DNA from 4 places in the Streptomyces sp. NPDC058758 genome. Region 1 is predicted to be linked to each of the others. Evidence: riboswitches for the same ligand, from Rfam matches in the RefSeq annotation. Region 1 holds a riboswitch; each other region holds the start of a gene.
The links. Region 1 has a riboswitch for cobalamin ahead of ACFW6A_RS22740 (ABC transporter substrate-binding protein). Riboswitches for the same ligand answer to the same signal wherever they lie in the genome.
Positions count from the first base shown of each region.

Region 2: it holds a riboswitch for cobalamin, as region 1 does, so the genes downstream of both, cobN (cobaltochelatase subunit CobN) here and ACFW6A_RS22740 (ABC transporter substrate-binding protein) in region 1, are expected to answer to the same signal.
Region 3: it holds a riboswitch for cobalamin, as region 1 does, so the genes downstream of both, ACFW6A_RS25135 (energy-coupling factor ABC transporter permease) here and ACFW6A_RS22740 (ABC transporter substrate-binding protein) in region 1, are expected to answer to the same signal.
Region 4: it holds a riboswitch for cobalamin, as region 1 does, so the genes downstream of both, ACFW6A_RS08445 (ribonucleoside-diphosphate reductase subunit alpha) here and ACFW6A_RS22740 (ABC transporter substrate-binding protein) in region 1, are expected to answer to the same signal.

Region 1 is NZ_JBHYPS010000020.1:33,132-40,549, forward strand. It holds gene ACFW6A_RS22715 (PLP-dependent cysteine synthase family protein) at 1-363, opposite strand, end outside; gene ACFW6A_RS22720 (MoaD/ThiS family protein) at 369-647, opposite strand; gene ACFW6A_RS22725 (putative leader peptide) at 750-866, opposite strand; gene ACFW6A_RS22730 (ABC transporter ATP-binding protein) at 911-1,696, opposite strand; gene ACFW6A_RS22735 (FecCD family ABC transporter permease) at 1,693-2,769, opposite strand; gene ACFW6A_RS22740 (ABC transporter substrate-binding protein) at 2,766-3,740, opposite strand; cobalamin riboswitch at 3,778-3,926, opposite strand; gene ACFW6A_RS22745 (M67 family metallopeptidase) at 3,919-4,344, opposite strand; gene ACFW6A_RS22750 (amino acid permease) at 4,422-5,858, opposite strand; gene ACFW6A_RS22755 (DUF2017 domain-containing protein) at 6,177-6,758, opposite strand; gene clpS (ATP-dependent Clp protease adapter ClpS) at 6,758-7,063, opposite strand; gene ACFW6A_RS22765 (nicotinate phosphoribosyltransferase) at 7,173-7,418, shown strand, end outside.
Region 2 is NZ_JBHYPS010000002.1:390,035-397,452, forward strand. It holds gene ACFW6A_RS04625 (precorrin-2 C(20)-methyltransferase) at 1-589, opposite strand, end outside; gene ACFW6A_RS04630 (precorrin-8X methylmutase) at 586-1,221, opposite strand; gene ACFW6A_RS04635 (cobalamin biosynthesis protein CobG) at 1,224-2,456, opposite strand; cobalamin riboswitch at 2,536-2,670, shown strand; gene cobN (cobaltochelatase subunit CobN) at 2,709-6,323, shown strand; gene ACFW6A_RS04645 (ABC-F family ATP-binding cassette domain-containing protein) at 6,320-7,418, opposite strand, start outside.
Region 3 is NZ_JBHYPS010000024.1:40,594-48,011, reverse strand. It holds gene ACFW6A_RS25160 (NADPH-dependent 2,4-dienoyl-CoA reductase) at 1-1,485, opposite strand, end outside; gene ACFW6A_RS25155 (hypothetical protein) at 1,626-1,766, shown strand; gene ACFW6A_RS25150 (ATP-binding cassette domain-containing protein) at 1,911-2,753, opposite strand; gene cbiQ (cobalt ECF transporter T component CbiQ) at 2,750-3,499, opposite strand; gene ACFW6A_RS25140 (energy-coupling factor ABC transporter substrate-binding protein) at 3,506-3,865, opposite strand; gene ACFW6A_RS25135 (energy-coupling factor ABC transporter permease) at 3,862-4,560, opposite strand; cobalamin riboswitch at 4,589-4,811, opposite strand; gene ACFW6A_RS25130 (PTS fructose transporter subunit IIA) at 5,087-5,494, opposite strand; gene dhaL (dihydroxyacetone kinase subunit DhaL) at 5,491-6,102, opposite strand; gene dhaK (dihydroxyacetone kinase subunit DhaK) at 6,110-7,102, opposite strand.
Region 4 is NZ_JBHYPS010000005.1:36,035-43,452, forward strand. It holds gene ACFW6A_RS08440 (ribonucleotide-diphosphate reductase subunit beta) at 1-1,003, opposite strand, end outside; gene ACFW6A_RS08445 (ribonucleoside-diphosphate reductase subunit alpha) at 1,003-3,381, opposite strand; cobalamin riboswitch at 3,513-3,671, opposite strand; gene ACFW6A_RS08450 (GNAT family N-acetyltransferase) at 3,722-4,225, opposite strand; gene mctP (monocarboxylate uptake permease MctP) at 4,309-5,913, opposite strand; gene ACFW6A_RS08460 (DUF3311 domain-containing protein) at 5,910-6,173, opposite strand; gene ACFW6A_RS08465 (GntR family transcriptional regulator) at 6,374-7,138, opposite strand.

The DNA of each region.
Region 1 (7,418 bases):
GGAGCCGCCCGCCGCGGGGGACGAGATGATCTCGGCGCCCCACATGGCGAGCAGCTGCCGCCGCTCCTCGCTGGTGTTCTCGGGCATGACGCAGACGATGCGGTAGCCCTTGAGCTTGGCGGCCATGGCCAGCGAGATGCCGGTGTTGCCGCTGGTCGGCTCCAGGATGGTGCAGCCGGGGGTGAGGCGGCCGTCCTTCTCCGCCTGCTCGATCATGTGGAGCGCGGGGCGGTCCTTGACCGAGCCGGTCGGGTTGCGGTCCTCCAGCTTCGCCCAGATGCGGACGTCGTCCGAGGGCGAGAGCCGGGGGAGGCGGACGAGCGGCGTGTTGCCGACCGCCGCCAGCGAGGAGTCGTAGCGCATGTGGATCAGACCATGCCGCCGGCGACGGCCGGCAGGATCGTGACGCTGTCGCCGTCGGTCAGCTTGGTCTCGATGCCGTCCAGGAAGCGGACGTCCTCGTCGTTGAGGTAGACGTTGACGAAGCGGCGGAGCTTGCCCTCGTCCACGATGCGGGCCTCGATGCCGGCGTGGCGGGTCTCCAGGTCGGCGAAGAGCTCGCCGAGGGTCGCGCCGCTGCCCTCGACGGCCTTCTCGCCGTCGGTGTAGGTGCGGAGGATGGTCGGGATGCGGACCTCGATGGCCATGGCGTGGGCTCCTGTCGGAAGGACTCGTACGTGACGGGGTGGGCGCGCTGCTGGGGCCCCCGCGCGGAGGGGGGTCGTGCGTGAGGGCGCTCGGCCGGTCGCTCAGAGCGCGGCGCGGGACGGACAGATCGCGCTGGCCAGGCGGCACAGGTCGACGTGCAGGCGGCCTACGAGCAGGGCTGTGCTCGGAGTCTCTTCGCTCACGTCGTGGGAAACCATGGGCTCATCGTATCGATTCCCGGTCCGGGTTCCGGAATGTGATCTCAGATGCTGGATGTTTTCCGACCGACTGACGGACCGGGCGGGTAGAGGACGGTCGGCGTGCCGGTCCTGGGGTGCGGGAGGACCTCGGCTTCCACGCCGTAGACGGCGGCCAGCAGTTCGGGGGTGAGGACCTCCGCGGGGGTGCCGCCGGTGACGATCCGGCCGGCCTCCAGGACGTAGAGCCGGTCGCAGTGGGCGGCGGCGAGGTTGAGGTCGTGCAGGGCCAGCAGGTTGGTGGTGCCCAGGGCGCGGACCAGGGCGAGGACGTCGATCTGGTGGCGGATGTCCAGGTGGTTGGTGGGTTCGTCGAGGACGAGGAGTTCGGGTTCCTGGACGAGGGCGCGGGCGACGAGGGCGCGCTGGCGTTCGCCGCCGGAGAGGGTGGGGCAGGCGCGGCCGGCGAGGGCCGTGAGGCCGACGCGGGCGAGGGCGGCGTCGGCGCGGGCCAGGTCGTCGGCGGTGTCGCCCTCCCAGAAGCGCTTGTGCGGGGAGCGGCCGAGGGCGACGAGTTCGCGGACGGTGAGGTCGACGTCGGCGGCGGAGTCCTGGGGGACGGTGGCGACCCGGCGGGCGCGCTCCCTGGGGGTGAGCCGGGTGAGGTCGGTGCCGTCGAGGAGGGCGCGGCCCGAGGTGGCGGCGAGGGTGCCGTAGACGCAGCGCAGGAGGGTGGTCTTGCCGCTGCCGTTGGGGCCGATGAGGCCGACGGTCTCGCCGGGGCGGGCGGTGAGGTCGGCGGCGCGGAGCCGGTGCCCGTACGAGAGGCCCTCGATGCTCAGGCCGGTCACGGGGCGGCTCCTTCGGGGCGGCGGCGCATCAGCCAGAGGAAGAAGGGTCCGCCGGTGAGGGCGGTGAGGACGCCGACGGGGATGTCCTGGGGCGCGGCGAGGGTGCGGGCGCCGAGGTCGGCCACGACGAGGGCGACGGCGCCGCCGAGCGCGGCGACGGGGAGCAGTCCGCGGTGCGGGGCGCCGACGGCGAGGCGGGCGGCGTGCGGGGCCATGAGGCCGACGAAGCCGACGGCGCCGCTGGCGGCGACCATGACGGCGGTGACGAGGGAGGCGAGGACGAAGACGGCGGCGCGGAAGCGGCCGGCGTCCAGGCCGAGGGCGGTGGCGTCCTGCTCGCCGGTGAGGAGGAGGTCGAGGGGGCGGGCGAGGGCGAGGAGGGCGCCGGTGCCGAGGGCGAGGACGGCGGCGGGGAGCGCGAGGTTGTCCCAGCGGGCGGAGCCGAGCCCGCCGAGGGACCAGTGGAGGGCCTCCTGGAAGTGCTCGGGGCGGCCGGCGGTGACGAGGAGGAGGGTGGTGAGGGCGGACAGGACGTAGGAGACGGCGACGCCGGCGAGGACGAGCCGGGGGCCGGTCATGGTGGAGCCCTGGCGGGCGAGTCCGTGGACGAGGACGAGGGCGAGGAGGGAGCCGGCGAAGGCGCCGGCGGGCAGGGCGAGGGCGGTGGACGCCCCGATGCCGAGGACGATGACGAGGACGGCGCCGGTGGAGGCGCCGGAGGAGATCCCGAGCAGGAAGGGGTCGGCGAGCCGGTTGCGGACGAGCGTCTGGAGCACGGTGCCGACGACGGCGAGCCCGGCGCCGACGACGGCGCCGAGGAGGACCCGGGGCAGCCGCACGTCGAGGACGATCGTGCGGTACGGGGAGGGGGCGGCGCGGCCGGTGAGCGCGTCGAGGACCTGGCCGGGCGGGATCCGTACGGAGCCGAGCGCGAGGGAGGCGAGGGCGGCGGCGGCGAGCGCGGCGAGGAGCCCGGCGAGGACGGTGGCGCGGCGGAGCCGGCCGGGTCCGGGCCCGCCGGGCGCGGCGGCCGGGGCGTCCGGGCGGGTGGCGGCGGCCGGGGCGGGGGTCATCGGGCGGCGGCCGGGTGGAGCTGGGCGGCGAGCTTGTCGACGGCGGCGGGGACGCGGACGCCGAGGACGGTGTCGGAGAGGGGGAGGACGACGAAGCGGCGGTTCCTGATGGCGGGGACGTCCTTCAGGGCGGGGTCGTCGAGGAGGCGGCGCTTCTTCTGTTCGACGGTGGTGGCGCCGTAGTCGTAGAGGAGGACGACCTCGGGCTTGCGGGCGACGACCTGTTCCCAGGTGGCGTCGCCGAAGGGCTTGGCGAGGTCGGCGAAGACGTTGCGGCCGCCGGCGCGGGTGATGAGGTCGTTGCCGATGCCGGTGCCGCCGGCGGTGAAGGCGGTCCTGTCGCCGCTGTCGTAGACGAAGACGGAGACGGGCTCGACGCCCCGGAGGCGTGCGGAGGTGGCGGCGAGGGAGGCGCGGGCGCCCTCCGTCCACGTCGCGGCGCGGTCGGGGACGCCGAAGGTGCGGCCGACCTCGGTGACCTCGCGGTAGAGGTCGTCGACGGAGACGGGTCCGTCGGCGCAGTACTCGCCGTTGAGGCGGCTGGCGATGCCGGCCTCCGCCAGGTCGTCGCGGGCGCGTCCGGCCTTGGCGTCGAAGGCGCTGGTGTAGCCGCCGTAGACGAAGTCGGGGTTCGCGGCGAGGAGGGCCTCCTTGGAGGGGTACTCCTTCGCGAGGACGGGGACGGAGTCGTAGGCCTGGCGGTAGGCGGGGAGGACGGCGTCGTCGAGGTAGGCGGTGCCGACGAGGGACTTCTCCAGGCCGAGGGCGAGCAGCACCTCGGTGACGTGCTGGTTCATGGTGACGGCGCGCTTCGGCGGGGCCTGGTACGTGGTCGTCACGCCGCAGTTGGCGACGGTGTACGGGAAGCCGGGCGCGGGTTGCGCGGCGGTGCCGGCGGGCGCCGGGGCGGCGCAGGCGGCGAGCAGCGGGAGCAGGGCGAGCGCGGACGGCAGCGTGCGGCGCCGGGTCATGGCGGAGCCTCCTCCGGGGATTTCCACGTCCCCGATCGGCGGTGAGAAGGCGGCAGGTCAGTTCCTGGCTGGCGGCCCCCGGGGAGGGGGCCGGTCACAGTGGCGGGACCGCGCCGGGTTCGCACCGGCTTCCTGGGTCCTGCCGCCCTGAAAGGTCGCGGTCAGACTAGCGGTACGGCTACGCGTACGCCTCGACGACCTCGACGTCCTCCTCGGTCACGACGCCGTCGACGATCGCGTACGAGCGGAACTGGAAGTCGCCGGCGCCGTCGGTGTCGGCGGTGGAGACGAGGACGTAGTGGGCGCCGGGCTCGTTGGCGTAGGTGATGTCGGTGCGGGAGGGGTACGCCTCGGTCGCCGTGTGCGAGTGGTAGATGATCACGGGCTCCTCGTCCCGGTCGTCCATCTCGCGGTAGAGCTTGAGGAGGTCGGCGGAGTCGAACTCGTAGAAGGTGGGCGAGCGGGCGGCGTTGAGCATCGGGATGAACCGCTCGGGGCGGCCCGTGCCGACCGGCCCCGCGACCACGCCGCAGGCCTCGTCGGGGTGGTCCGCCCGGGCGTGTTCCACGATCCGGTCGTACAGGTCTCGGGTGAGGGTCAGCATGCCGACAGGATAAGCAGACGGGCCGTTCCGTACCGAGGAGTGGTACGGAACGGCCCGGATGCCGGACGCGACCCTTGTTACGAGCGCTTGGCGAAGGCGGCGCCCTCGGGGTTGCGGGCCTTGAGCACCAGGTAGGCGACGCCGAGGAGGAGGCCCCAGACCGGGGCGCCGTAGAGGGCGACGCGGTTGTCCTGGTCCATGCCCATGGTGACGACGACCAGGCCGATGAAGCCGAGGGCGAAGACGCTGGCCCAGATGCCGCCGGGGGCCTTGAAGGAGGACTGCGGCAGCTCGCCGCGGTCGGCCTTGCGGCGGTAGCGGATCTGGCAGACGAGGATCATGATCCAGGCCCACATGCCGGAGATGGTGGCGAAGGAGACGACGTAGTTGAAGGCGTCGCCGGGCCACTGGTAGTTGATCCAGACGCCGACCGTCATCAGGGCGGCGGAGAAGGTGGTGCCGATCAGCGGGGTGCCGCTCTTCGTCAGCCGGGTGAAGACCTTCGGGCCCTGGCCGTTGAGCGCGAGGTCGCGCAGCATGCGGCCGGTGGAGTACATGCCCGAGTTGCAGGAGGACAGGGCGGCGGTCAGGACGACGAAGTTGACGATCGCGGCACCGGCCTGGAAGCCCATCTCCTCGAAGGCGGCGACGAACGGCGAGACGCCCGGCTTGAAGTGGGTCCACGGGACGACCGACAGGATCATGATGAGCGCGCCGACGTAGAAGACGGCGATGCGCCACGGCACGGTGTTGATGGCCTTGGGCAGGACGGTCTTCGGGTCCTTCGACTCGCCGGCGGTGACGCCGACCAGCTCGACCGCGAGGAAGGCGAACATGACCATCTGGAGGGTCATGAGGGTGGAGGCGATGCCGTCCTCGCCGGCGAAGAAGCCGCCGAGGTCCCACAGGTGGGTGATCGAGGCGGTGTCGCCGGCGTCGGAGAAGCCGAGGGTGAGGATGCCGGCGCAGATCAGGATCATGCCGACGATGGCGGTGACCTTGACCATGGAGAACCAGAACTCCAGCTCGCCGAAGAGCTTCACGGAGATCAGGTTGGCGCCGTACAGGACGAGCGTGAAGACGAGGGCGGACAGCCACTGCGGGATGTCCCACCAGTACGTCATGTAGGTGGCCGCGGCGGTGACCTCGGTGATGCCGGTGACGACCCAGAAGAGCCAGTACGTCCAGCCGGTGACGAAGCCCGCGAAGGGGCCGACGAACTCCCGCGCGTACTCCGAGAAGGAGCCGGAGACGGGGCGGTACATGAGGAGTTCGCCGAGCGCCCGCATGATGAAGAAGATGACGAGGCCCGCGAGGGCGTACGCGAGGATCAGGCTGGGGCCCGCCTTGGAGATGCCCTTGCCCGCCCCGAGGAAGAGGCCGGTGCCGATGGCGCCGCCGATGGCGATCATCTGGATCTGACGGGCGCCGAGTGCCCGGTGGTACCCCTCGCCCTGGGCGGAGTCCGCGGCCTCATTGCCGTCGTGCTGCTTGTCGACCCGCACTGAGGTCATGGTGGTGCGCCTTTCTCCATGCTGATCCGCGCGACCGCTGCTGCGTCTGCTGCGGATCAGATCCTGATCCCCCCGGATGTGGATGGAGTGCTACCGGCGGTCAGCCGGCCCGAGCGCCCTCGGGAACAGGGGTGGCGTGCCCGAGTGGTCGTGAAGATTTATCACGGGGTGGGGGGTGATCGACGGAGTTGAGTGTGGCGCGCACCACAAAAATGGGGGTGCAAAAAGGACTCAAGACGGCAAAGCGCCCGCCCTGATAACGAGTTCGTTATCCGGATTTGAGCGTCCGCTGAGCGAACGCCCTGCCGCGTCCCGCACTCAGGACATCAGCGTCCCGACCAGTGACTCCTGGAGCGCGCCGAGCCAGAGGTAGGCCATCACCATCGGCTTGCGCGGGTCGCTGTCCGGCAGCCGGTAGAGCCGCTCGCTCTCCTCGTCCTCGGTGATCTCCAGCCGCGTGGCGATGGTCAGCCGCAGGTCGTTGAGGGTGCCGAGCCAGGCCCGGGACTCGTCGGGGGTCAGCTTCAGGAGCACGGACTCCTCGGGCCCCCCGGGGACCAGCCCGTCCAGGGCGCGCACCACGGCGAGGGCGTCCTCGCGCTTGCGGGCCCGCAGGTCGTTCTCGGTGAAGCGGCGGAAGTCGGCCGCGGCGGCCCGCAGCTCCTCGGTGTCGTCCCCGTACGCGTCGGGGAAGAGCCGGCGCAGGGCGGGGTCGGAGGGCGGCTTGCTGGGGCCCTCGGCGAAGAGGGCGGCGAGCGGGTCGGCGTCCGCGCCGGGCTCGTCGCCCGGGCCGATCAGCTCCAGGAGCTGGACGGCCAGGGAGCGCAGGATGGAGACCTCGACCTCGTCGAGCCCGACGGCCGCTCCGCCGCCGGGCACGGCCTCGAAGTGGCCGGCCATCAGCCGCGGTCCTGGGTGAGGGTCGCCCACAGTCCGTAGCCGTGCATCGCCTGCACGTCCCGTTCCATCTCCTCGCGGGTGCCGCTGGAGACCACCGCGCGGCCCTTGTTGTGCACGTCGAGCATCAGCTTGTGCGCCTTGTCCTTGGAGTAGCCGAAATACGCCTGGAAGACGTAGGTGACATAGCTCATCAGGTTCACCGGGTCGTTGTGGACGAGGGTGACCCAGGGGACGTCGGGCTCGACGACCGCGGAGACCTCCTCGGCCGACTCGGTCCGTTCGATCTCGATAGGCGCGATGCTCACTTACCCCATGCTGCCACCCGGGGCCCCCCGTCGCACAAACGGGCCGCCCGGGGGCGCCGTCGAACAGGGTATTCGTCAAACTGACGAATACTGCGCTAGCATCGGTCCCATGAACGCTGCGGACCTTGGGCTCCCGGTGGACGTGCCGTCGACCGCGCTCTTCACCGACCAGTACGAGCTCACCATGCTCCAGGCGGCCCTCCGGGCCGGCACCGCCGACCGGCACTCCGTCTTCGAGGTCTTCACCCGGAGGCTGCCCGAGGGGCGGCGCTACGGCGTCCTCGCGGGCGTCGGCCGGGTCCTGGACGCCGTCGAGAACTTCCGTTTCGACCCGGCCGTCCTCGGCTTCCTGCGC
Region 2 (7,418 bases), on a different contig from region 1:
CCAGGGCGCGCCGCACGGTCGGGAAGGTGCGGCCGAGCTTCATCACGACCGCCGAGTCGGTGCCCGCGAGGCGGGCCGCGAGCTCGTCCTCCGGCAGGGTGCCGGGGATGATCGTCAGGACCTCCTCGGCCTCGCACAGCGGCTCGCCGAGCCGGGCGGCGGCCGCGCTGACGGAGGTGACGCCGGGGATGACGGTGGTGTCGTACCGGTCGGCGAGCCGCTTGTGCATGTGCTGGTAGGAGCCGTAGAAGAGCGGGTCGCCCTCGGCGAGGACGGCGACCGTGCGGCCCGCGTCGAGGTGGGCGGCGAGCCGGGCCGCGGCCTCCTCGTAGAAGTCGTCGAGCGCGCCCCGGTAGCCGCCGGGGTGGTCGGTGGTCTCCACGGTGAGCGGGTACATCAGCCGCTCCTCGATGTGGTCCTCGCGCAGGTGCCCGGCGGCGATGGAGCGCGCTATCGAGCGGCCGTGGCGGGCCGAGTGGTAGGCGATCACGTCGGCCTCGGCGATGGCCTTCACGGCGGCGAGGGTGAGGAGGTGCGGGTCGCCGGGGCCGAGCCCGACGCCGTACAGCTTTCCGGTCGGGGTGCTCATGCCTGGATCTCCGGTTCGTGCGCGAGGGCGTTGAGGGCGGCGGCGGTCATGGCGCTGCCGCCGCGCCGGCCGCGGACCACCAGGTAGTCGAGGCCGAGGCCGTTGGCGGCGAGGGCGTCCTTGGACTCGGCGGCGCCGATGAAGCCGACGGGGATGCCGAGGACGGCGGCCGGCTTCGGCGCGCCCTTCGCGATCATCTCCAGGAGGTGGAAGAGGGCGGTGGGGGCGTTGCCGATGGCGACGACGGAGCCTTCGAGGCGGTCCCGCCACAGTTCGAGGGCGGCGGCGGAGCGGGTGGTGCCCAGCTCGGCGGCGAGGGCGGGGACGGCCGGGTCGGAGAGCGCGCACAGCACGTCGTTGTCGGCGGGCAGCCGCTTGCGGGTGACGCCGGAGGCGACCATCTGCGCGTCGCAGAGGATCGGGGCGCCGGCCCGGAGCGCGGCGCGGGCGCGCGCGACGACCCCGGGGGAGTACGCGATGTCCCGGACGAGGTCCGTCATGCCGCAGGCGTGGATCATGCGGACGGCGACCGTGGCGACGTCGTCGGGCATCCCCGAGAGGTCCGCCTCGGCGCGGATCGTGGCGAAGGAGCGGCGGTAGATCTCGGCGCCGTCTTTCTCGTACTCGTACATCCTCAGCTCTTTCTCGTACGGGCCGCCGCCACGGCTTCGGCCAGGGCGGTGCGGGGGACGGGCGCGCCGTCCAGCAGATAGGTGCCGGAGTCCCGGGCGGTGACCTCGATCCAGGTGCCGTGCGGATGGCCGCAGCGGCGCTCGCAGCCGGAGTAGTGCACGGGCAGCGGGCCGCCGGGGGCGCGCGCCGCGTCGGCCCGGACGTCGGCGAGGGACTTGGCGCAGCCGGGCAGGCCGGTGCAGGCGGTGACGCCGGCGCCGGGGGCGTCCGGGTCGGTGATCAGGCCGGCCGTCGCCAGCGCGGGGAGCGCGGACCCGTCGGTGCCGACGGCGACCACCCCGCGCCACGGCGTGAGCCGCAGCTCGGCGGCTCCGTCGGCGAGCGCCCGCAGCCGGCCGGCGGTGAGCCGGCCGAGCGGGGCGAGGACGTGCAGGGCGCGGTCGCCGAGCGGGCCGGGCGCGGGCGGCGGGGTCCCCGGGGAGGAGAACGGGGGTACGGGCTCCGCGGCGATCGCCGCCCGGGCCAGGGCGCCGGCCCAGTCCGGGAGGTGCCCGGGCGGAAGCTCGCGCGGGCGCCAGGCGCCGGTGCCCGCGGCTCCGGCGGCGTCCAGGAAGGCGAGGGCGCAGGCGAGCGCGGCCCGGGCGGCGTCGGCGGCGGGCAGCCGGAAGGTCCCGGAGCCGGTCTCCAGGAGGGCGGCGCCGTCCGGGGCTGCGATCAAGGTCACATCGCCGCCGAGTCCGGCGACGTCGCCGCGGCCGTCGTCGAGGACGAAGAGGAAGCGGCCGGAGAGGGCCGCCGCGCGGGGTTCGGCGCAGAGCGCCGCGTCCAGGGCGCGGGCCCACAACTGCACGTCGGCGTGGCCGAGTCCGTCGAGTCCCGCGGCGGGGGAGGCGATGACGTTCCGGACCCGTTCGTGGGTGGGGGAGGGCAGCAGGCCGGCGTCGTCGAGGAGGGCGGCGAGGCGGGCGTCGCAGCCGTCGCGGAGCCCGCGCAGCTCGGCGTTGCCGCGCGAGGTGACGGAGAGGCTGCCGTCGCCCAGGCCCTCGGCGGCGTCGGCCAGCACCAGTGCCTGACGCTGCGTCAAGAGTCCTGCGGGCAGGCGGAGTCGGGCGAGGAAACCGTCGGCGGCGGCGTGCAGCCGGAGCGCCCCCGGGCACGCGTCGCCACGGTCCCGTATGCGAGGTTCGCCCGGTTCGGGCGGGGTGGGCGGGGTCGGCGGCATGGCGGCGAGCATACCCACGGGAAACCGGGCGGCCACCGAGTGTGATCCGGCCGACTCCCCGGCCCCCTCCGGCCCGCCGACGCCAGGATCTACTATGCAGATCGGCATGGGGTCCCAGGACCCCGGGGAGGAAGCCCGGTGAGAATCCGGCGCGGTCCCGCCACTGTGAGCCCGAGCCGGCGACGGCCCGGGTGAGTCAGGAACTCCCCGCCGACCACGACCACCCGGGGCGCGGAAACCCCGAGGAAGGGCCTGAGCCTCGCCATGCTCCTGCTGCTGTCGCACTCCGACACCGACCTGCTCAGCGCCCGTGCGGCCGGGGGGCCGGTGGAGTACCGCTTCGCCAACCCCTCCCGGCTCCCGCTCGGCGACCTCCCCGGCCTCCTCGACGGCGCCGACCTGGTCCTGGTCCGCCTCCTCGGCGGCGTCCGCTCCTGGCAGGAGGGCCTCGACGCGGTCCTCGCCACCGGAAAGCCGGTCGTCGTCCTCAGCGGCGAACAGGCCCCCGACGCCCAGCTGATGGCCGCCTCCACCGTGCCGGTCGGCGTCGCCACCGAGGCGCACGCCTACCTCGCCCACGGCGGCCCCGCCAACCTGGAGCAGCTGGCCCGCTTCCTCTCCGACACGGTGCTGCTCACCGGCCACGGCTTCGAGGCCCCGGCCGCCGCCCCCACCTGGGGCCCGCTGGAGCGCACCGCGAAGGCCACGGACGGCCCGACGGTCGCCGTGCTCTACTACCGCGCCCACCACATGAGCGGGAACACCGCCTTCGTCGGCGCCCTCTGCGACGCCATCGAGGACGCCGGGGCCCGCGCCCTGCCGCTGTACGTGGCGTCCCTGCGGGCCCCCGAGGAGGAGCTCCTCGCCGTGCTGCGCGGCGCCGACGCCGTCGTCACCACCGTCCTCGCCGCCGGCGGCACCAAGCCGGCCGCCGCGCAGGCCGGCGGGGACGAGGAGGCGTGGGACGCGGGGGCGCTCGCCGCACTCGACGTGCCCGTCCTCCAGGCCCTCTGCCTCACCGGCTCCCGCGCCGCCTGGGAGGAGAACGACGAGGGCCTGTCGCCGCTCGACGCCGCCAGCCAGGTCGCCGTGCCCGAGTTCGACGGGCGTCTCATCACCGTCCCGTTCTCCTTCAAGGAGATCGACGCCGACGGCCTGCCCGCCTACGTCGCCGACGCCGAGCGCGCCGCCCGCGTCGCCGGCATCGCCGTCCGCCACGCCCGCCTGCGGCACATCCCGAACGCCGAGAAGAAGCTCGCCCTCGTCCTCTCCGCGTACCCGACGAAGCACTCCCGCATCGGCAACGCCGTCGGCCTCGACACCCCCGCCTCCGCCGTCGCCCTGCTGCGCCGCCTGATCGCCGAGGGCTACGACTTCGGCCCGGCCGAGGACCTCCCCGGCCTGGTCTCCGGCGACGGCGACGAGCTGATCTACGCCCTCATCGAGGCCGGCGGCCACGACCAGGACTGGCTCACCGAGGAGCAGCTGGCGAAGAACCCGGTCCGCATCCCGGCCGCCGACTACAAGCGCTGGTACGCCGAACTCCCGGCCGAGCTGCGCGAGAAGGTGGAGGAGCACTGGGGCCCGGCGCCCGGCGAGATGTTCCTCGACCGGTCCCGCAACCCCGAGGGCGACATCGTCCTCGCGGCGCTCCGCCGCGGGAACCTGCTCGTCCTCATCCAGCCGCCGCGCGGCTTCGGCGAGAACCCGATCGCGATCTACCACGACCCCGACCTCCCGCCATCGCACCACTACCTGGCCGCCTACCGCTGGATCGCGGCCCGCGCCGAGGACGGCGGCTTCGGCGCCGACGCCATGGTGCACCTCGGCAAGCACGGCAACCTGGAGTGGCTGCCCGGCAAGAACGCCGGCCTGTCCGCCGCCTGCGGCCCCGACGCCGCCCTCGGCGACCTGCCGCTCGTCTACCCGTTCCTCGTCAACGACCCCGGCGAGGGCACCCAGGCCAAGCGCCGCGTCCACGCCACCCTCGTCGACCACCTCGTGCCGCCGATGGCCCGCGCCGACTCCTACGGAGACATCGCGCGCCTGGAGCAGCTCCTCGACGAGTACGCGCAGATCTCCTCCATGGACCCGGCGAAGCTGCCCGCGATCCGCGCCCAGATCTGGACCCTGATCCAGGCCGCCAGGCTCGACCACGACCTCGGCCTCCAGGAACGCCCGGAGGACGACGGCTTCGACGACTTCCTGCTGCACGTCGACGGCTGGCTGTGCGAGGTCAAGGACGCCCAGATCCGCGACGGCCTGCACGTCCTCGGCGGCGCCCCGGAGGGCGAGGCCCGGGTCAACCTGGTCCTGTCCGTCCTGCGCGCCCGCCAGATCTGGGGCGGCACCCAGGCACTGCCCGGTCTGCGCGAGGCCCTCGGCCTGGACGAGTCCGCCGCGACCCGCACCTCCGCCGACGAGGCGGAGGCGAAGGCCCGCGAGCTGGTCGAGGCCATGGAGGCCGCCGGCTGGTCCGCGGACGCCGTTCCGGCGGTCGCCGCCGCGCACGGACCGGACGTCCGGGCCGTGCTCCGCTTCGCCTGCGAGCAGGTCGTGCCGCGCCTGGCCGCCACCACCGACGAGCTGACGCACGCCGTGCACGCCCTGAACGGCGGCTTCGTCCCCGCCGGCCCGTCCGGTTCCCCGCTCCGCGGCCTGGTCAACGTGCTGCCGACGGGCCGGAACTTCTACTCCGTCGACCCCAAGGCCGTGCCGTCCCGGCTCGCCTGGGAGACCGGCCAGGCCCTCGCCGACTCCCTCCTGGAGCGCTACCGCGCGGACAACGGCGCGTGGCCCACCTCCGTCGGCCTCTCCCTGTGGGGCACCAGCGCGATGCGCACCGCCGGCGACGACGTCGCCGAGGCGCTGGCCCTGCTCGGCGTCCGCCCGCTGTGGGACGAGGCGTCCCGCCGCGTCAACGGCCTGGAGCCGATCCCGCTCGCCGAGCTGGGCCGCCCGCGCGTCGACGTCACCCTGCGCATCTCCGGCTTCTTCCGGGACGCGTTCCCGCACGTCATCGGCCTCCTCGACGACGCCGTCCGGCTGGTCGCCGGCCTCGAGGAGCCGGACGCGGAGAACTACGTCCGCGCCCACACCCGGGCCGACCTCGCCGAGCACGGCGACGAACGCCGCGCCACCACCCGCATCTTCGGCTCCCGCCCCGGCACCTACGGCGCCGGCATCCTCCAGCTGATCGACTCGCGGGACTGGCGCACCGACGCCGACCTCGCCGAGGTGTACACGGTGTGGGGCGGGTACGCGTACGGGCGCGGGCTCGAAGGGCGCCCGGCGCGCGCCGAGATGGAGACGGCGTACAAGCGGATCGCGGTCGCGGCGAAGAACACCGACACCCGCGAGCACGACATCGCCGACTCGGACGACTACTTCCAGTACCACGGCGGCATGGTGGCGACCGTCCGCGCGCTGCGCGGCACCGCCCCCGAGGCGTACATCGGCGACTCGACCCGGCCGGAGACCGTCCGCACCCGGACGCTGGTGGAGGAGACCTCGCGGGTCTTCCGGGCCCGGGTGGTCAACCCGCGCTGGATCGAGGCGATGCGCCGCCACGGCTACAAGGGCGCCTTCGAGCTGGCGGCGACCGTCGACTACCTCTTCGGCTACGACGCCACCACCGGGGTCGTCGCCGACTGGATGTACGACAAGCTCACCCAGGAGTACGTCCTCGACGAGACCAACCAGGCCTTCCTCAAGGAGGCCAACCCCTGGGCCCTGCACGGCATCGCCGAGCGCCTCCTGGAGGCCGAGTCGCGCGGCATGTGGGAGAAGCCGGACCCGGAGACCCTGGCCGCCCTGCGCCGGGTCTTCCTGGAGACGGAGGGCGACCTCGAAGGCGCCGAGGGGTCCGAGGACGACTAGCGGGCCGTCGCCGGGGCCGCCGGTTCCAGCGCGAGGCGGCGGCCCCGCCAGCCCGCCCGCAGCCGCCGGTCGTGGCTGACGACCACCAGCGTGCCCCGGTAGGAGGCGAGCGCCGCCTCGATCGCCTCCACCAGGGCGGGGGCCAGGTGGTTGGTCGGCTCGTCCAGGAGGAGCAGGTCCGCCGGGGCGGTCACCAGGCGGGCCAGCTCCAGCTTGCGGCGCCGGCCCGTCGACAGCAGTCGTACCGGGGTCGTCAGGTCCCGGGCCGTGAAGAGCCCGAGGGCGAGCAGCTCGTCCTCGCGGCCCTCTCCGAAGGCCTCGCCCACCGTACGGGGGTCGTGGGGCGAGGCGGTGTCCTGGCGGAGCAGTCCGACCCGGGCGGGCGCGGTCACCGTGCCCGCGTCCGGGGCGACCTCACCCGCCAGGACCCGGAGGAGGGTGGTCTTCCCCGCGCCGTTGGGCCCGGTGACGAGCAGCCGCTCGCCCGGTTCGAGGCGCAGGGCGTCGAGCCGGAGGCGGCCGTCGATGCGGAGGCCGGTCAGTTCCACGGCCGCGCCCTCGCCCGTCTCCGCCAGGTCCGCCCGGAAGCGCAGCGGCTCGGGAGGCGGCGGGACCGGGTGTGCGGTGAGCCGGGCCAGCCGCTCGCGGGCGGCGCGGATCCTGCTCATCGCCCCGTGCGCCCGCGACCGGGCCCGGAAGGCGCCCGCCCCGCTGAACGCGGCGGGGGCCTTGCGGGGGATGGCGGTGAAGCGGTCGATGGTGCTGTCCGCGAGGGCCCGGTGGCGGGCCAGCTCCTCCTTCCACTCCTCGTACTCCCGTGCCCTGCGGGCCCGTTCGGCGGCGCGGCCCGTGAGGTAGCCGGCGTAGCCGTCGCCGTGGCGGCGCAGGACGTGCCGGTCCTCGTCGACCTCCACGACGGCGGTGGCGACCCGGTCGAGGAAGGCGCGGTCGTGGGAGACGGCGACGACCGTGCCCCGGTGGGCGCGGAGCCGCTCCTCCAGCCAGGCGACGGCCTCGTCGTCGAGGTCGTTGGTCGGCTCGTCGAGCAGCAGCAGTTCGGGGTCGGCGGCGAGGACGCCGGCCAGCGCGAGCCGG
Region 3 (7,418 bases), on a different contig from region 1:
GCCGTCGCGGAGCACGTCGAGGTAGCTGAGCACGCTCGGGTGGTCCTGGCCCTCGATGCCGGGGTCGCGGGGGGTGACGCCGGTGGCGACGACGACCTCGTCGTAGCCGTCCAGGTCGGCGGCGGAGACGTGCGTGTCGAGGCGGACGTCGATGCCGTGCTCGGCGAGCTGGACGCGGAAGTAGCGCAGCGTCTCGTCGAACTCCTCCTTGCCCGGCACCCGCTTGGCGACGTTCAGCTGGCCGCCGATCTCGGAGGCGGCGTCGAAGAGGGTGACGGTGTGGCCGCGTTCGGCCGCGGAGACGGCGCAGGAGAGGCCGGCGGGTCCGGCGCCGACGACGGCGATCCGCTTGGCGAGCCGGGTGGGGGAGAGGACCAGCTCGGTCTCGTGGCAGGCCCGGGGGTTGACCAGGCAGGAGGTGATCTTGAGGTTGAAGGTGTGGTCCAGGCAGGCCTGGTTGCAGCCGATGCAGGTGTTGATGGTCTCGGAGCGGCCGGCTGCGGCCTTGTTCACGAAGGCGGGGTCGGCGAGGAAGGGCCGGGCGAGCGAGACGAGGTCGGCGCGGCCGTCGGCCAGGATCTCCTCGGCGACCTCGGGGGTGTTGATGCGGTTGCTGGTGACGAGCGGCACGGACACCGCGCCCATCAGCTTCTTCGTCACCCAGGTGTAGGCGCCGCGCGGCACGGAGGTGGCGATGGTGGGGATGCGGGCCTCGTGCCAGCCGATGCCGGTGTTGATGATCGTGGCGCCGGCCGCCTCGATCTCCTTGGCGAGCGCGACGACCTCCTCCAGGGTGGAGCCGCCGGGGACGAGGTCCAGCATGGAGAGCCGGTAGACGATGATGAAGTCGGTGCCGACCCGCTCGCGGATCCGGCGGACGATCTCCAGCGGGAAGCGGACCCGGTTCTCGTAGGAGCCGCCCCAGCGGTCGGTGCGGTGGTTGGTGGCGGCGGCGATGAACTCGTTGATGAGGTAGCCCTCGGAGCCCATCACCTCGACGCCGTCGTAGCCGGCCTCGCGGGCGAGTTCGGCGCAGCGGGCGTAGTCCTCGACGGTCTGCTCGACCTCGGCGTCGGTCAGCTCGTTGGGCACGAAGGGGCTGATGGGCGCCTGGATCGCGCTCGGCGCCACCAGCGCGGGGTGGTAGGCGTACCGCCCGAAGTGCAGGATCTGCATCGCGATCCGGCCGCCCTCGGCGTGCACGGCGTCGGTGATCAGCCGGTGCTCGGCGGCCTCCTCGGCGGTGGTCAGCTTGGCGCCGCCGTCCCACGGCCGGCCGGCCTCGTTGGGCGCGATGCCGCCGGTGACGATGAGGCCCGCGCCGCCGCGCGCCCGCTCGGCGTAGAAGGCGGCCATCCGCTCGAAGCCGTGCTCGGTCTCCTCCAGGCCGACGTGCATCGAGCCCATGACCACCCGGTTGGGCAGGGTGGTGAAGCCCAGGTCGAGCGGGCTGAGCAGGTGCGGGTACGGGGTCGTGGCGGTCACGGGGCGCCTCCTCGCGCAGGGATCGTCGGATCCTGTTGTAGGCGACCCGAGCACCCTTATGCAACTAGTTGCAGAAGGATCGGGGTGTGATGGTTACTACTCGGTAGAAGCGGGGGTGCGGCGTGCCCGCGCCGAGAGGCGTGAAAGAGACGCTCACGCACGGGTCCGGCGCCTTCGTGGACTTCCGGCACGTCGCCTTCGCCGAGCCGTACGCGCACGCCTTCCGCCGGCCCGACGTCGAACGCTTCCGCCTCCCCGCCCCGTCCGCCGCCGCCGACTGAACGCCGCCGTCCGCCGCCGCCGACTGAACGCCGCCGCCGCCGACGACGACTGAACGCCGCCGCCGCCGCCGACTGAACGCCGCCGCCGCCGACTGAACGCCGCCGCCGCCGACTGAACGCCGCCGCCGTCGGCGGCCCGCCCGCTCAGCCCACCCGGTCCAGCAGCGCGTCCAGGTCCTCCGCCGTCCGCGGCCCCGGCACGCCCTCCGGCAGCAGCCCCCGCGCGTGCAGCAGCCGCCCGACCGACACCGCCCACGGCCTGCGCAGCCGCGCCGCGTCGAGCAGGGCGTCGTCCGCCAGCAGCTCGGCCGCAGGGCCGGTGCGCAGCCCGTCGGGGGAGAGGACGGCGGCCTCGTCGGCCCAGCGCAGCGCCAGGTCCACGTCGTGCGTGGCCATGACCACCGTCGTCCCCGCGGCCCGCAGCCCGTCCAGGGTCTCCAGGAGCCGCTCCTGCCCGTGCGGGTCGAGGCCCGCCGTCGGCTCGTCCATGATCAGGACCCGGGGGCGCATCGCCACCGCCCCCGCGATCGCCGCCCGCTTGCGCTGCCCGTAGGACAGCAGGTGCGTCGGCCGGTCCGCCAGCGCCGTGATGTCCAGCGCCGCCAGCGCCTCCGCCACCCGGAGCCGCACCTCGTCCTCCGGCAGCCCCAGGTTCATCGGCCCGAAGGACACGTCCTGCGCCACCGAGGCGGCGAACAGCTGGTCGTCCGGGTCCTGCACCACCAGCTGCACCGAGGTCCGCAGCCGGGTCAGCCCCTTCCGGTCGTACGCCACCTCCGTCCCGTCCAGGAGCAGCGCCCCGCCGGCGCACCGCAGCCCGCCGCTCAGCAGCCGCAGCAGGGTCGTCTTCCCGCCGCCGTTGCGCCCGAGCAGCGCGACCGCCCGCCCTTCGCGCACGGCGAAGGAGACGTCCGTGAGGACGGCGGGCCCGTCCTCGTACGCGAAACCCGCGCCGACCAGCTCCACGACCGGGTGGGGGGTCGTCATGGCAGAAGCCTTTCCAGTACGAGGGTGAGGGCGACGAGCCCCGCGAGGAGGCCGCCCGTCGCCGCGAGGAAGGGGCGGGAGACGGGCGCCTCGGGCAGCAGGACCCGCAGGGTGCCGTCGTAACCGCGCCCGGCGAGTCCGGTCTGGAGCCGCTGCGCCCGGTCGAAGGCCCGCACGAACGAGGTCGCGCCGAGGCCGGCCATCGAGCGCCACACCGCGGCCCGGGTCGTCGCCCCGAGCCGCGCCGCCTGCGCCTGCCGCACCTTGCCCTGCGCGTCGAGCAGCAGGAACACGATCCGGTACATCACCAGGGCCACGTCCACCACCGGCGCCGGCACCCCGGCCCGCACCAGCCGCGGCAGCACGTCCGACACCGGCGTGGTGAAGGCGAACAGCAGCACGCCCAGCGAGGCCGACGCCGTCCGCAGCAGCAGCTCCCCGGCGTGGACCGGACCGTCCGGCGCCCAGGCCACGGCACCGCCGGACCCGCCCACCGCGAAGAGCAGCGGAACGGCCCCCGTGACGCAGAAGCCCAGCGGGATCCGGAAGGCCCGCCACAGCTGCCGGCCGGGCACGCCGGCCGGACCGAGCAGCACGGCGAGGGTCGCCGCGGCGACCAGGAGCGCCCCCGGCCACGGCGGCAGGCACACCGCGCACAGCGTCAGGCCGAAACCGAGCACGGCCTTCTCCGCCGGATGGCGGCGGCGCCAGCGACTGCTGTGCGCCGCCGCGTCGATCGGCAGCATCGGCGGCTACGCGTCCTTGTCCGCGTCCGGGGCGGCCGCGCCGCCCTCCACACGGGCCGCGGCCCGCTCCTCGCCCTGCCGCCGGCCGCGCCGCAGCCCGAAGTAGTAGGCGAGGAAGCCGGCCCCGAGCGCCGCCTGGAGCGAGAACAGCGCCGACTCGATCTCGCCGGACGGCGGCTCGTACAGGGGCGAGAACCAGGGCTCGTAGTCCGGCTCGATCTCGGTGATCGCGGTCTCGGCCTCCCCGTCGGCACCGGTGAACGGCTCCTCCTTGTGGTCGCCGAGACCGAGCGCCAGCGGCAGCACGGCCAGCGCGGCCACCAGCAGGAGCAGCAGGCCGTTGATCTTCGCGTTCCGGCTGGTCACGCCGCCGCCTCCTCGCGCCGCTCGGCCGCCTTCGGCCGGGCGAGCACGCCCAGCCGCAGCAGCTCCCCCTTGCTGGACTGCGTGAGCAGCCGCATCACCAGGACCGTCAGCAGGCCCTCGCTGACCGCGAGCGGGATCTGCGTCACCGCGAAGATCCCGCCGAACTTCGCGAGCGAGCCCGCCACCCCGCTGCCCGGGTCGGGGAACGCGAGGGCCAGCTGGACGCTGGTCACGCAGTAGGTGGAGAGGTCGGCGACGAACGCGCCGAAGAAGACGCCGACCATGAGCGGCGCCCCGGACCGCCGGAACAGCAGGTACGTCCCGTACCCCGCCCAGGGGCCGACGATCGCCATCGAGAAGGCGTTCGCGCCCAGTGTGGTCAGCCCGCCGTGGGCGAGGAGCAGCGCCTGGAACAGCAGGGTGATCGTGCCGAGCACCGCCATGACCGGCGGCCGGAACAGGATGGCACCCAGCCCCGTGCCCGTCGGGTGGGAGCAACTCCCGGTCACCGACGGCAGTTTGAGCGCGGAGAGGACGAACGTGAAGGCGCCGGAGGCGCCGAGCAGCAGGGTGGACTCGGGGTTGGCGCGCACCTCGCGGGTGAGCGCGCGGACGCCGTGGACGACGAACGGAGCCGATGCGACGCCCCAGGCGGCCGCATGGACGGGGGGCAGATACCCCTCGGCTATATGCATGATCGGGAGACCCTCTCCAGCACCTCGTGGATGGACAACGCGCCCTGGCCGGTCTCCTGGCTGACGGTAGTGACGTCCGACTCCGCCTTCCCACCCCACGACGGTCTCCCGCGGCGGAGCAGTGGCTTCCCCGGAGGGACGGAGCCTGACCTCCCGATCACAGTGGCGAGGGCCGCACCGGTACTGCACCGGTTTCCCGAACACCAAGGCCCTGTGACATTAGTGGGTTGACCTGCTTCATCACAATGCGGGGTCGGTCACTCGCGCTCCGGAGCGCCGCCGGCCCCGGCGGGCCGCCACCGCCGCCACGCCCCCGCTCCGGTGGGCACGTGACGGGACGGACGGGACGGGACGGGACGGAGACCGGATCTCCCGGCGGTCGTACGCCCCCGGGGCCGGGAGGGCCAGGCCGTGCGGTGGCCGCACGTCTCCGGAGCCGGGAAGGTCGGATCGTGCGGTGACCGCATGCCTCCAGGTGGAGGAGGCTGAGGCCGTGCGGCAGTCGTACGCCCCGGGACCGGGAGGCTCAGACCTTGCGGTAGTCGTACGCCTCCGAGGCCGCGGCGGCGACCGCGTCGAGGTCGCCGCCGGCGCTCGCCGTCACCAGGGCGGCCACCGCGCCCTCCACGAAGGGGGCGTCCACGAGCCGCGCCCCCTCCGGGAGTTCGTCGCCCTCGGCGAGGAGCGCCTTCACGGTGAGGACCGCGCTGCCCAGGTCCACCAGGAGGGCCACCCCGGCGCCCGCGTCGACGGCCTCCGCCGCCGCGGCGATCAGCTCGGAGCTCGTACCGAGACCGCCGTCGGGGGCGCCGCCGGCCGCCGCGACCGGCGCGAGGTCCCCGCCGCCCGCGAGCCCGCGGGCCAGCTCCGCGACGGCGCCGGCGACGGCCGCGCTGTGCGAGACCAGGACGATCCCGACCCTGCCGCCGCTCATCCGGCCGCCACCTCCTCCAGGGCGGCGAACAGCAGTGCCGAGGACGTCGCCCCCGGGTCCTGGTGCCCCACCGACCGCTCGCCGAGGTAGCTGGCCCGGCCCTTGCGGGCCCGCAGCGGCACGGTCGCGAGCGCGCCGGCCTCCGCCGCGGACCGCGCGGCGGCGAAGGACTCGCGCAGCGCCTCCACCGCCGGCGTCAGCGCGTCCAGCATCGTCTTGTCGCCCGGCACCGCCCCGCCGAGCTGCCCGACCGCCGCGACCCCGGCGGCCAGCGCGTCCGCCAGCTCCGCCCGCGAGACCTCCCCGGCCTCCCCGAGCGCCTTCCCGGCCCGCCGCAGCAGCGTCCCGTACAGCGGCCCGGAGGCACCGCCCACGGTCGAGATCAGCAGCCGTCCGGCGGTCACGAGGACCGCGCCCGGCGTCGCGGGCGGCTCCTTCGCCAGGGCCTCGGCCACGGCGGCGAACCCGCGCTTGAGATTGGCCCCGTGGTCCGCGTCGCCGATCGCGGAGTCCAGCTCGGTGAGCCGGTCGGCCTCCCGCGCGACCGCCGCCGCCACCGTCTCCATCCACCGGACCGCGAAGGCGGCCCCGTACGCCGTCCCCGTCATCGCCCGCTCACCGGCCCCAGCGCAGGGCGGGGGTCGCCACCGGCGCGTCCCACAGCCGCAGCAGTTCCTCGTCGGCCGCGCACACGGTCACCGAGCAGCCCGCCATGTCGAGCGAGGTCACGTAGTTCCCGACCAGCGTGCGCGCCACCGGCACCCGCCGGGCGTCCAGCACGCGCCGCACCTCCGCGTTGAAGCCGTACAGCTCCAGGAGCGGCGTCCCGCCCATCCCGTTCACCAGCAGCAGCACCGGGTCCGACGGCCGCAGGTCGTCCAGGACGGCGTCGACGGCGACCTCGGCGATCTCCCCGGCGGTCATCATCCCGCGCCGCTCCCGCCCCGGCTCGCCGTGGATCCCGATGCCCAGCTCCAGCTGGCCCGGCGGCAGGTCGAAGGTCGGACCGCCCTTCGCCGGCGTGGAGCAGGCGCTCAGCGCCACGCCGAACGACCGCGACCGCGCGACCACCCGCCGCGCCAGCGCCTCCACCCGCTCCAGCGGCGCGCCCTCGTCCGCCGCCGCCCCGGCCAGCTTCTCCACGAAGAGCGTGGCCCCGGTCCCGCGCCGCCCCGCCGTGTACAGGCTGTCCGTCACGGCCACGTCGTCGTCGACGAGCACCTTGGCGACCTGGATGCCCTCGTCCTCGGCGAGCTCGGCCGCCATCTCGAAGTTCAGCACGTCCCCCGTGTAGTTCTTCACCACGAACAGCACCCCCGCCCCGCTGTCCACGGCGGCAGCGGCCCGCACCACCTGATCGGGCACGGGCGACGTGAAGACCTCCCCGGGGCACGCCCCGTCGAGCATCCCCGGCCCCACGAACCCGGCGTGCAGCGGCTCGTGCCCGGACCCGCCCCCCGAGACCAGCGCCACCTTCCCCGCCACCGGCGCGTCCCGCCGCACCACCACCCGCCGCTCCACGTCCACGACCAACTCGGGATGAGCGGCGGCGAGCCCCCGCAACCCGTCGGCGACGACGGTCTCGGGCACGTTGATCAGCATCCTCACGGGTACCTCCTGGTGGGACTGGCAGCCAAGCTGCTGGGCAGGGTCTTCGCAGGTCAGGATGGGTAAGGCGGATTGTGGATCTTTACGGTCGCCGGTGTGGAGGGGTGGTGCCGCGCGGTACTGCCGCCGAGTCGGCGCCGACCTTCCTGACGATAGATCAGTCCGATGCCGGGCAGGTGGGCTTTGCGGGGGTGCGGCACGGGGAAATGCCGGCGTCCGGCAAGGGGTGAACCCGCCGGGTGGCGGCGGAGGGGGCCCGGGGGCCTGCCCCGGGCCGGCGGCCGGCGGCACTCCACGGCCCGGGGCAGGTGTCCCG
Region 4 (7,418 bases), on a different contig from region 1:
CCAGGTCGACCGTGCCCTCGACCGCCACCTGGTAGGCGGACGGGCGGCGCTCGAAGAAGTTGGTCAGTTCCTGGACGCCCTGGAGCTCCATGAAGCCGAAGGGGTTCTCGGAGCCGTAGACCGGCGGGAAGCCGAGGCGGACCAGGCGCTGGTCGGCGACGCACTGGAGGTACGCGCGCATCGACTCGGTGTTCATGCCCGGCAGACCGTCGCCGCACAGGTCGCGGCCGAACTGGAGCTCCGCCTCGACGGCCTCCTTCAGCATGTCCGTGACCTGCTGCCGGAGGGCGTCGTCGAAGAGCTCCGGCTCCTCCTTGCGGACCGTGTCCACGACCTCGAAGGCGAAGTTCATGTGCATGGTCTCGTCGCGGAACACCCAGTTGGTGCCGGTCGCCAGGCCGTGCAGCAGGCCGCGGGAGCGGAACCAGTAGACGTACGCGAAGGCGCCGTAGAAGAAGAGGCCCTCGATGCAGGCGGCGAAGCAGATCAGGTTGAGCAGGAAGCGACGGCGGTCCGCCTGCGTCTCCAGGCGGTCGATCTTCTCCACCGAGTCCATCCACGTGAAGCAGAACTGCGCCTTCTCGCGGATGGAGGGGATGTTCTCGACGGCGGCGAACGCGGCCGCCCGGTCGTCCGGGTCGGGGAGGTAGGTGTCCAGGAGGGTCAGGTAGAACTGGACGTGGACGGCCTCCTCGAAGAGCTGGCGGCTCAGGTAGAGCCGCGCCTCCGGGGAGTTGATGTGCTTGTAGAGCGTCAGCACCAGGTTGTTGGCCACGATCGAGTCGCCCGTCGCGAAGAACGCGACCAGCCGGCCGATCATGTGCTGCTCGCCGGGGGTGAGCCTGGCGAGGTCGGCGACGTCCGAGTGGAGGTCGACCTCCTCGACGGTCCAGGTGTTCTTGATGGCGTCCCGGTAGCGCTCGTAGAAGTCCGGGTAGCGCATCGGGCGGAGGGTGAGCTCGAAGCCCGGGTCGAGGAGGTTCTTGTTCTCGGTGGAGCTCATTACTGGCAGGCCTCGCAGGACTCGGGGTTTTCCAGGGAGCAGGCGATCGCGTCGGCGTCGGTGGCCGCCTGCTGGACGGGGAGGGGGGCGGCGGCCGTCGTCGACGCCCGGGCCGCGCGGGCGATCCGGGTCGCCGGGCGGGAGCGCAGGTAGTACGTCGTCTTCAGGCCCTGCTTCCAGGCGTACGCGTACATCGACGACAGCTTGCCGATCGTCGGCGTCTCCATGAACAGGTTCAGCGACTGCGACTGGTCCAGGAAGGGGGTGCGGGCGGCCGCCATGTCGATGAGGCCGCGCTGCGGGATCTCCCAGGCCGTGCGGTACAGCTCGCGCACCTCGGCGGGGACCCAGCCGAAGCCGGCCACCGAGCCGTTGGCGTCGCGCAGCGCCTCGCGGGTCTGCGCGTCCCACACGCCGAGCCGCTTCAGCTCGTCGACCAGGTACGAGTTGACCTGGAGGAACTCGCCGGAGAGCGTCTCGCGCTTGAAGAGGTTGGAGACCTGCGGCTCGATGCACTCGTAGACGCCGGCGATCGAGGCGATCGTCGCGGTCGGCGCGATGGCGAGGAGGAGGCTGTTGCGCATGCCGGTCGACGCGATCCGCTCGCGCAGCGCCGCCCAGCGCTCCGGCCAGTTCAGCTCGACGCCGTAGTGGTCGGGGTGCAGCACGCCCCGGGCGGTACGGGTCTGCTCCCAGGCCGGCAGCGGGCCGCTGCGCTCGGCGAGGTCGGCGGACGCCTCGTACGCGGCGAGCATGATCCGCTCGGCGATCCGGGTGGAGAGCGCCCGCGCCTCAGCCGAGTCGAAGGGCAGCCGCAGCTTGAAGAAGACGTCCTGGAGGCCCATCGCGCCCAGGCCCACCGGCCGCCACTTCGCGTTGGAGCGGCCGGCCTGCTCGGTCGGGTAGAAGTTGATGTCGACGACCCGGTCGAGGAAGGTGACGGCGGTGCGGACGGTCGCGTCGAGCCGCTCCCAGTCGATGTCGCCGTCGGCCACGAACGCGCCGAGGTTGACCGAGCCGAGGTTGCAGACGGCGGTCTCGCCGTCGTTCGTGACCTCGATGATCTCGGTGCACAGGTTGGAGGAGTGGACGACCGTGCCGGGCTCGGCGGTCTGGTTGGCCGTGCGGTTCGAGGCGTCCTTGAAGGTCATCCAGCCGTTGCCGGTCTGCGCCAGCGTCCGCATCATCCGGCCGTACAGGTCGCGGGCCGGCATGGTCCGGCGGGCCAGGCCCTTCGCCTCGGCGGCGCGGTAGGCCGCGTCGAACTCCTCGCCCCACAGGTCGACCAGCTCGGGCACGTCGGCGGGGGAGAAGAGCGACCACTCGGCGTCGGCGTCGACCCGGCGCATGAACTCGTCCGGGATCCAGTGGGCGAGGTTCAGGTTGTGGGTGCGGCGGGCGTCCTCGCCGGTGTTGTCGCGGAGCTCCAGGAACTCCTCGATGTCCGCGTGCCAGGTCTCCAGGTAGACGGCGGCGGCGCCCTTGCGGCGGCCGCCCTGGTTCACGGCGGCGACCGAGGCGTCCAGCGTCTTGAGGAATGGCACGATGCCGTTGGAGTGCCCGTTGGTGCCGCGGATCAGCGAACCGCGCGAGCGGATCCGGGAGTACGACAGGCCGATGCCGCCCGCGTGCTTCGACAGCCGCGCCACCTGGTGGTAGCGGTCGTAGATCGAGTCCAGCTCGTCCTGCGGGGAGTCCAGCAGGTAGCAGGAGGACATCTGCGGGTGGCGGGTGCCGGAGTTGAAGAGCGTGGGGGAGGAGGGCAGGTAGTCGAGCCGGCTCATCAGCCCGTACAGCGCCGCGACCTCGTCGAGCGCGCGCGTCGAGTCGTCCTCGGCGAGGCCGGCGGCGACGCGGAGCATGAAGTGCTGCGGGGTCTCGATCACCTTGCGGGTGATCGGGTGGCGCAGCAGGTAGCGGGAGTAGAGCGTCCGCAGGCCGAAGTAGCCGAAGCGGTCGTCGGCGGCCGGGTCGACCAGCGCGTCGAGCCGGTCCGCGTGCAGGGCCGTGAAGGCCGCGGTGCGGTCGGCGATCAGGCCCTCGCGGTGGCCGGTGGCGACGGAGGCGGAGAAGGAGACCGCGCCCTGCGAGACCGCCTCGTCGGCGATGGTCAGGGTCAGGAGGCGGGCGGCGAGCCGGGAGTAGGCGGGGTCCTCGGAGATGAGCCCGGCCGCGGCCTCGGTGGCCAGTTCGCGCAGCTCCGCCTCGTCCGAACCGGCGTGCCGGCCGCGCAGCGCGGCGGCGGCGACCCGTCCGGGGTCGGTGTCGGTGAGGTCGGCGGTGAGGTCGGTCAGGGTCCGCAGCAGTACGGTCCCGGGGCCGTCGCTCTCGCTCGCGGCGGCCTCGGCGGCTGACGGACCCGCAGGCGCGATGGTCACGTGGGGGCTCTCCCTCGCTCGGCCCGGGGCCACGGCGGGGGAGGGGGCGGACGGACAGCCGCACGCGCGGATGCGTCCGCGTCCACCGGCCCATTCCGCGAGGCCCGGACGTCTTCGGCACCCGGAACGGACGGACCGGGCGCACCGTCGGCAGGTCCTCGGACTCCCTTCGTGGCGAAAGCGCACGAAGTACACCGTTGCGGGACAGTTCCGGATTCGCACCGGATTCCCCTGCGGCGACAGCGAGCACGAGCATACATGTGGGGGGCGCCGATCACGGCACCCCCCATATGTTGTGTCCCTCGCGGGTGTGAGACGGACAGGAGACGGGGGCGGGGGCTCAGAGTTCCAGGGTGAAGGCGAGCAGCGGGGACAGGCCCGGCACCGGGCTCCAGTCCCGCTCGGGCAGCCGCGCGAAGCCCAGCCGCCCGTAGATCCGGTGGGCGGTCGTCATCCGGTCCTGGGTGGAGAGCACCAGCCGCGCGCACCCGTCGAGGGCCCGGGCCCGGTCCACGCAGGCCCGTACCAGCGCCTCGCCGACGCCCCGGCCGCGCGCCGCGTGCGCCACGGCGAGCAGCCGGAACTCGGCCTCGCCCGGGACGGCGATGTCCGCCCACGCGCCGCCGCCCGCCGTGAAGGTGACCGCGCCGAGCAGCGCCCCGTCCTGGTCCGAGGCGACCAGCACCTCCGCCTCGGCGGCCCGCCGGGCGACGTCCTTCATCACCGGCAGGTAGTCGTCGTCCTCGCCGAAGGTGAGGTGCCCGTCGTCGAGGTAGGCACGGGCGGTCAGCTCGCCCACCTCCTCGTACTCCTCCGGCCGTACGGCCCTGATCGTGAAGTCCATGCCCGGCAGTCTGCCCGGCGGACACGGCGAGGGCCCGGGGTTTTCCGCCGCCCCGGGCCCTCGTCCGCGTGCCTGCCGGCGGCTCAGTGGGAGCCGGCGCCGACCTTCGGCAGTTCGGTGCGGACACCGGCGTCGCCGGCGTCGGCCGTGTAGTCCGACGGGGAGGTCTCGTCGACGCCCTCGGGGGCCTTGACGGCCTTGAGGACGAAGGTGAGGACCACCGTCACCGCGACGTTGAGCAGGAAGGCGGTGAGGCCGATGTAGCCGATCTCGCCGATGCCGGGGATCTCGGCGGACGAGCCGGCGAAGTGGGCCTGCTTCGGCGTCGACACGTTGTACGCGGCGATCGTGCCGTACAGCATGCCGACCGCCCAGCCGGCGAGCAGCGCCCAGCGGTGGAACCAGCGGGTGAAGAGGCCGCCGACCAGGGCCGGGAAGGTCTGGAGGATCCAGATGCCGCCGAGGAGCTGGAAGTTGATGGCGACGGTCTTGTCCATGGTGAGGACGAAGACGAGGGCGCCGACCTTCACCAGGAGGGAGACCAGCTTGGAGACCTTGGTCTCCTGCTCGGGGGTCGCCCCGGGCTTGATGAAGTCCTTGTAGATGTTCCGCGTGAAGAGGTTGGCGGCGGCGATCGACATGATCGCGGCCGGGACGAGCGCGCCGATGCCGATGGCGGCGAAGGCCACGCCCGCGAACCAGGCGGGGAACATGTCCTCGAAGAGCTGCGGGATGGCGAGCTGGCCGTTCTGGACCTTGATCCCGGCGGCGATCGCCATGAAGCCGAGCAGCGCGAGCAGGCCCAGCATCAGCGAGTAGAGCGGCAGGATCGTGGTGTTGCGGCGGATGACCTCGCGGCTCTTCGACGACAGGGTCGCCGTGATGGAGTGCGGGTACATGAAGAGCGCGAGCGCGGAGCCGAGCGCCAGCGTCGCGTACGTCCACTGCCCGGCCTCGGCCGGCACGAGCCCGCCCGCCTTGTTGGTGGTGAACTTCTCGTTCGCCGCGTCGAAGATGGCGTCGAAGCCGCCCAGCTTGATCGGGATGTAGATGATCGCCACCGCGATGACGAGGTAGATCAGGGTGTCCTTGACGAAGGCGATGAGCGCGGGGGCGCGCAGGCCCGAGGAGTAGGTGTACGCGGCGAGCACGCCGAAGGCGATGAGCAGCGGCAGGTCCTTGACGAACCAGTGGGTGTTCTCGCCGCCGCCGACGCCCATCACGTCCAGGACGGCCTGGATGCCGACGAGCTGGAGCGCGATGTACGGCATCGTGGCGAGGATGCCGGTGACCGCCACCGCGAGCGACAGGCCCTTGGAGCCGAAGCGGCCGCGGACGAAGTCGGAGGTGGTGACGTAGCCGTGCTTGTGCGAGACCGACCACAGGCGCGGCAGGAAGGTGAAGATGAGCGGGTAGACCAGGATGGTGTACGGGACGGCGAAGAAGCCGGCCGCGCCCGCCGCGTAGATGGCCGCCGGGACGGCGACGAAGGTGTACGCGGTGTAGAGGTCGCCGCCGAGCAGGAACCAGGTGACCCAGGTGCCGAACGAGCGGCCGCCGAGGCCCCATTCGTCGAGGCTGTTCTCGTTCTCCGCCCTGCGCCACTTCGCGGCGAGGAAGCCCATGACCGTGACGGCCAGGAAGAAGAACACGAACACGCAGAGCGCGACGACGTTGACGTCCTTCATCGCTCCTCACCACCCTCACGGACGCGGCGGGCGCGCTGGTCGCGCTGCCAGAGCTTGTACGCGACGACGGTGAGCAGGGTGGAGACCAGCACCCACAGCATCTGGTACCAGTAGAAGAAGGGGATGCCGGCGAGCAGCGGGTCGACCTTCGCGTAGGAGCCCACCCAGAGCATGGCCACGAACGGCGCGATCAGACAGAGCGCGATGACGGCCCTGAGCGGTGTGACGACCGGTTGTTTCCCGGTGGTGCTTTCTGGCATGGCGAAGAAGTCCCCTCACTGATCACCGGCTGGTGCCGACGAAATTTAGGGGACCGTCCACTCCCTGGGAAGCCATGTCCGAATAACGGACTTGTATCGGGCAGGTCTCGACGCCTGCCGGCACCCCGGAGAAAAGACGTGCCCCGACACATCACACGGATGCGCCGGGGCACGGGTTCAGATCGACGGCAGGGCGATTTTCAGCCGTTGGGCCGCTGGAGCCTCGCGACGAACTTGTAGCGGTCGCCGCGGTAGACCGAGCGCACCCACTCGACGGGTTCGCCCTGGGCGTCCAGGGAGTGCCGGGAGAGCATCAGCATCGGCAGGCCGACGTCGGTGCCGAGCAGTCCGGCCTCGCGCGGGGTCGCGAGCGAGGTCTCGATGGTCTCCTCGGCCTCGGCGAGGTGGACGTCGTAGACCTCGGCCAGCGCGGTGTACAGGGAGGTGTACTTGACCAGCGAACGGCGCAGCGCCGGGAAGCGCTTGGCCGAGAGGTGGGTGGTCTCGATCGCCATCGGCTCGCCGTTCGCCAGGCGGAGGCGCTCGATGCGGAGCACCCGGCCGCCGGCGGAGATGTCGAGCAGGCCGGCGAGGGTGTCGTCGGCCGTCACGTACCCGATGTCGAGGAGCTGCGAGGTCGGTTCGAGCCCCTGGGCGCGCATGTCCTCGGTGTACGAGGTGAGTTGCAGGGACTGGGAGACCTTCGGCTTCGCCACGAAGGTGCCCTTGCCCTGGATGCGCTCCAGCCGGCCCTCGACGACCAGTTCCTGGAGGGCCTGGCGCACGGTGGTGCGCGAGGTGTCGAACTCGGCCGCGAGCGTCCGCTCGGGCGGCACCGGGGTGCCGGGCGGAAGGGTCTCCGTCATGTCGAGGAGGTGCCTTTTCAGCCGGTAGTACTTGGGCACGCGCGCGGTGCGGGTCGCCGGCCCGCCCTCTGTCTCCGTGCTGCCCGCCTCCGTCGCCATGGCCTGCCTTCCCGACTGTGCTGCTGCCGTCACCGGCTCCTCCGTCTGTCGCGGCTCACATGGTGGCACGGACCGGTCACGGGTCGTCGGCCTCCCTCAGGTGTCGGTCCGATAACGGACGCGACTGCCCTTCTTATACACCCTTGACACCCCCAAAGGTCTAGGCCAAGCTCCGGGTACTGGTCTAAACCATTAAAGACCAGGTCCCAGCCCCACGAGCACTACCTGACGTATGTCTTCGCGCGGTGGGCAGGGGTTGCAGGCATCCCTGAGGAGGGTG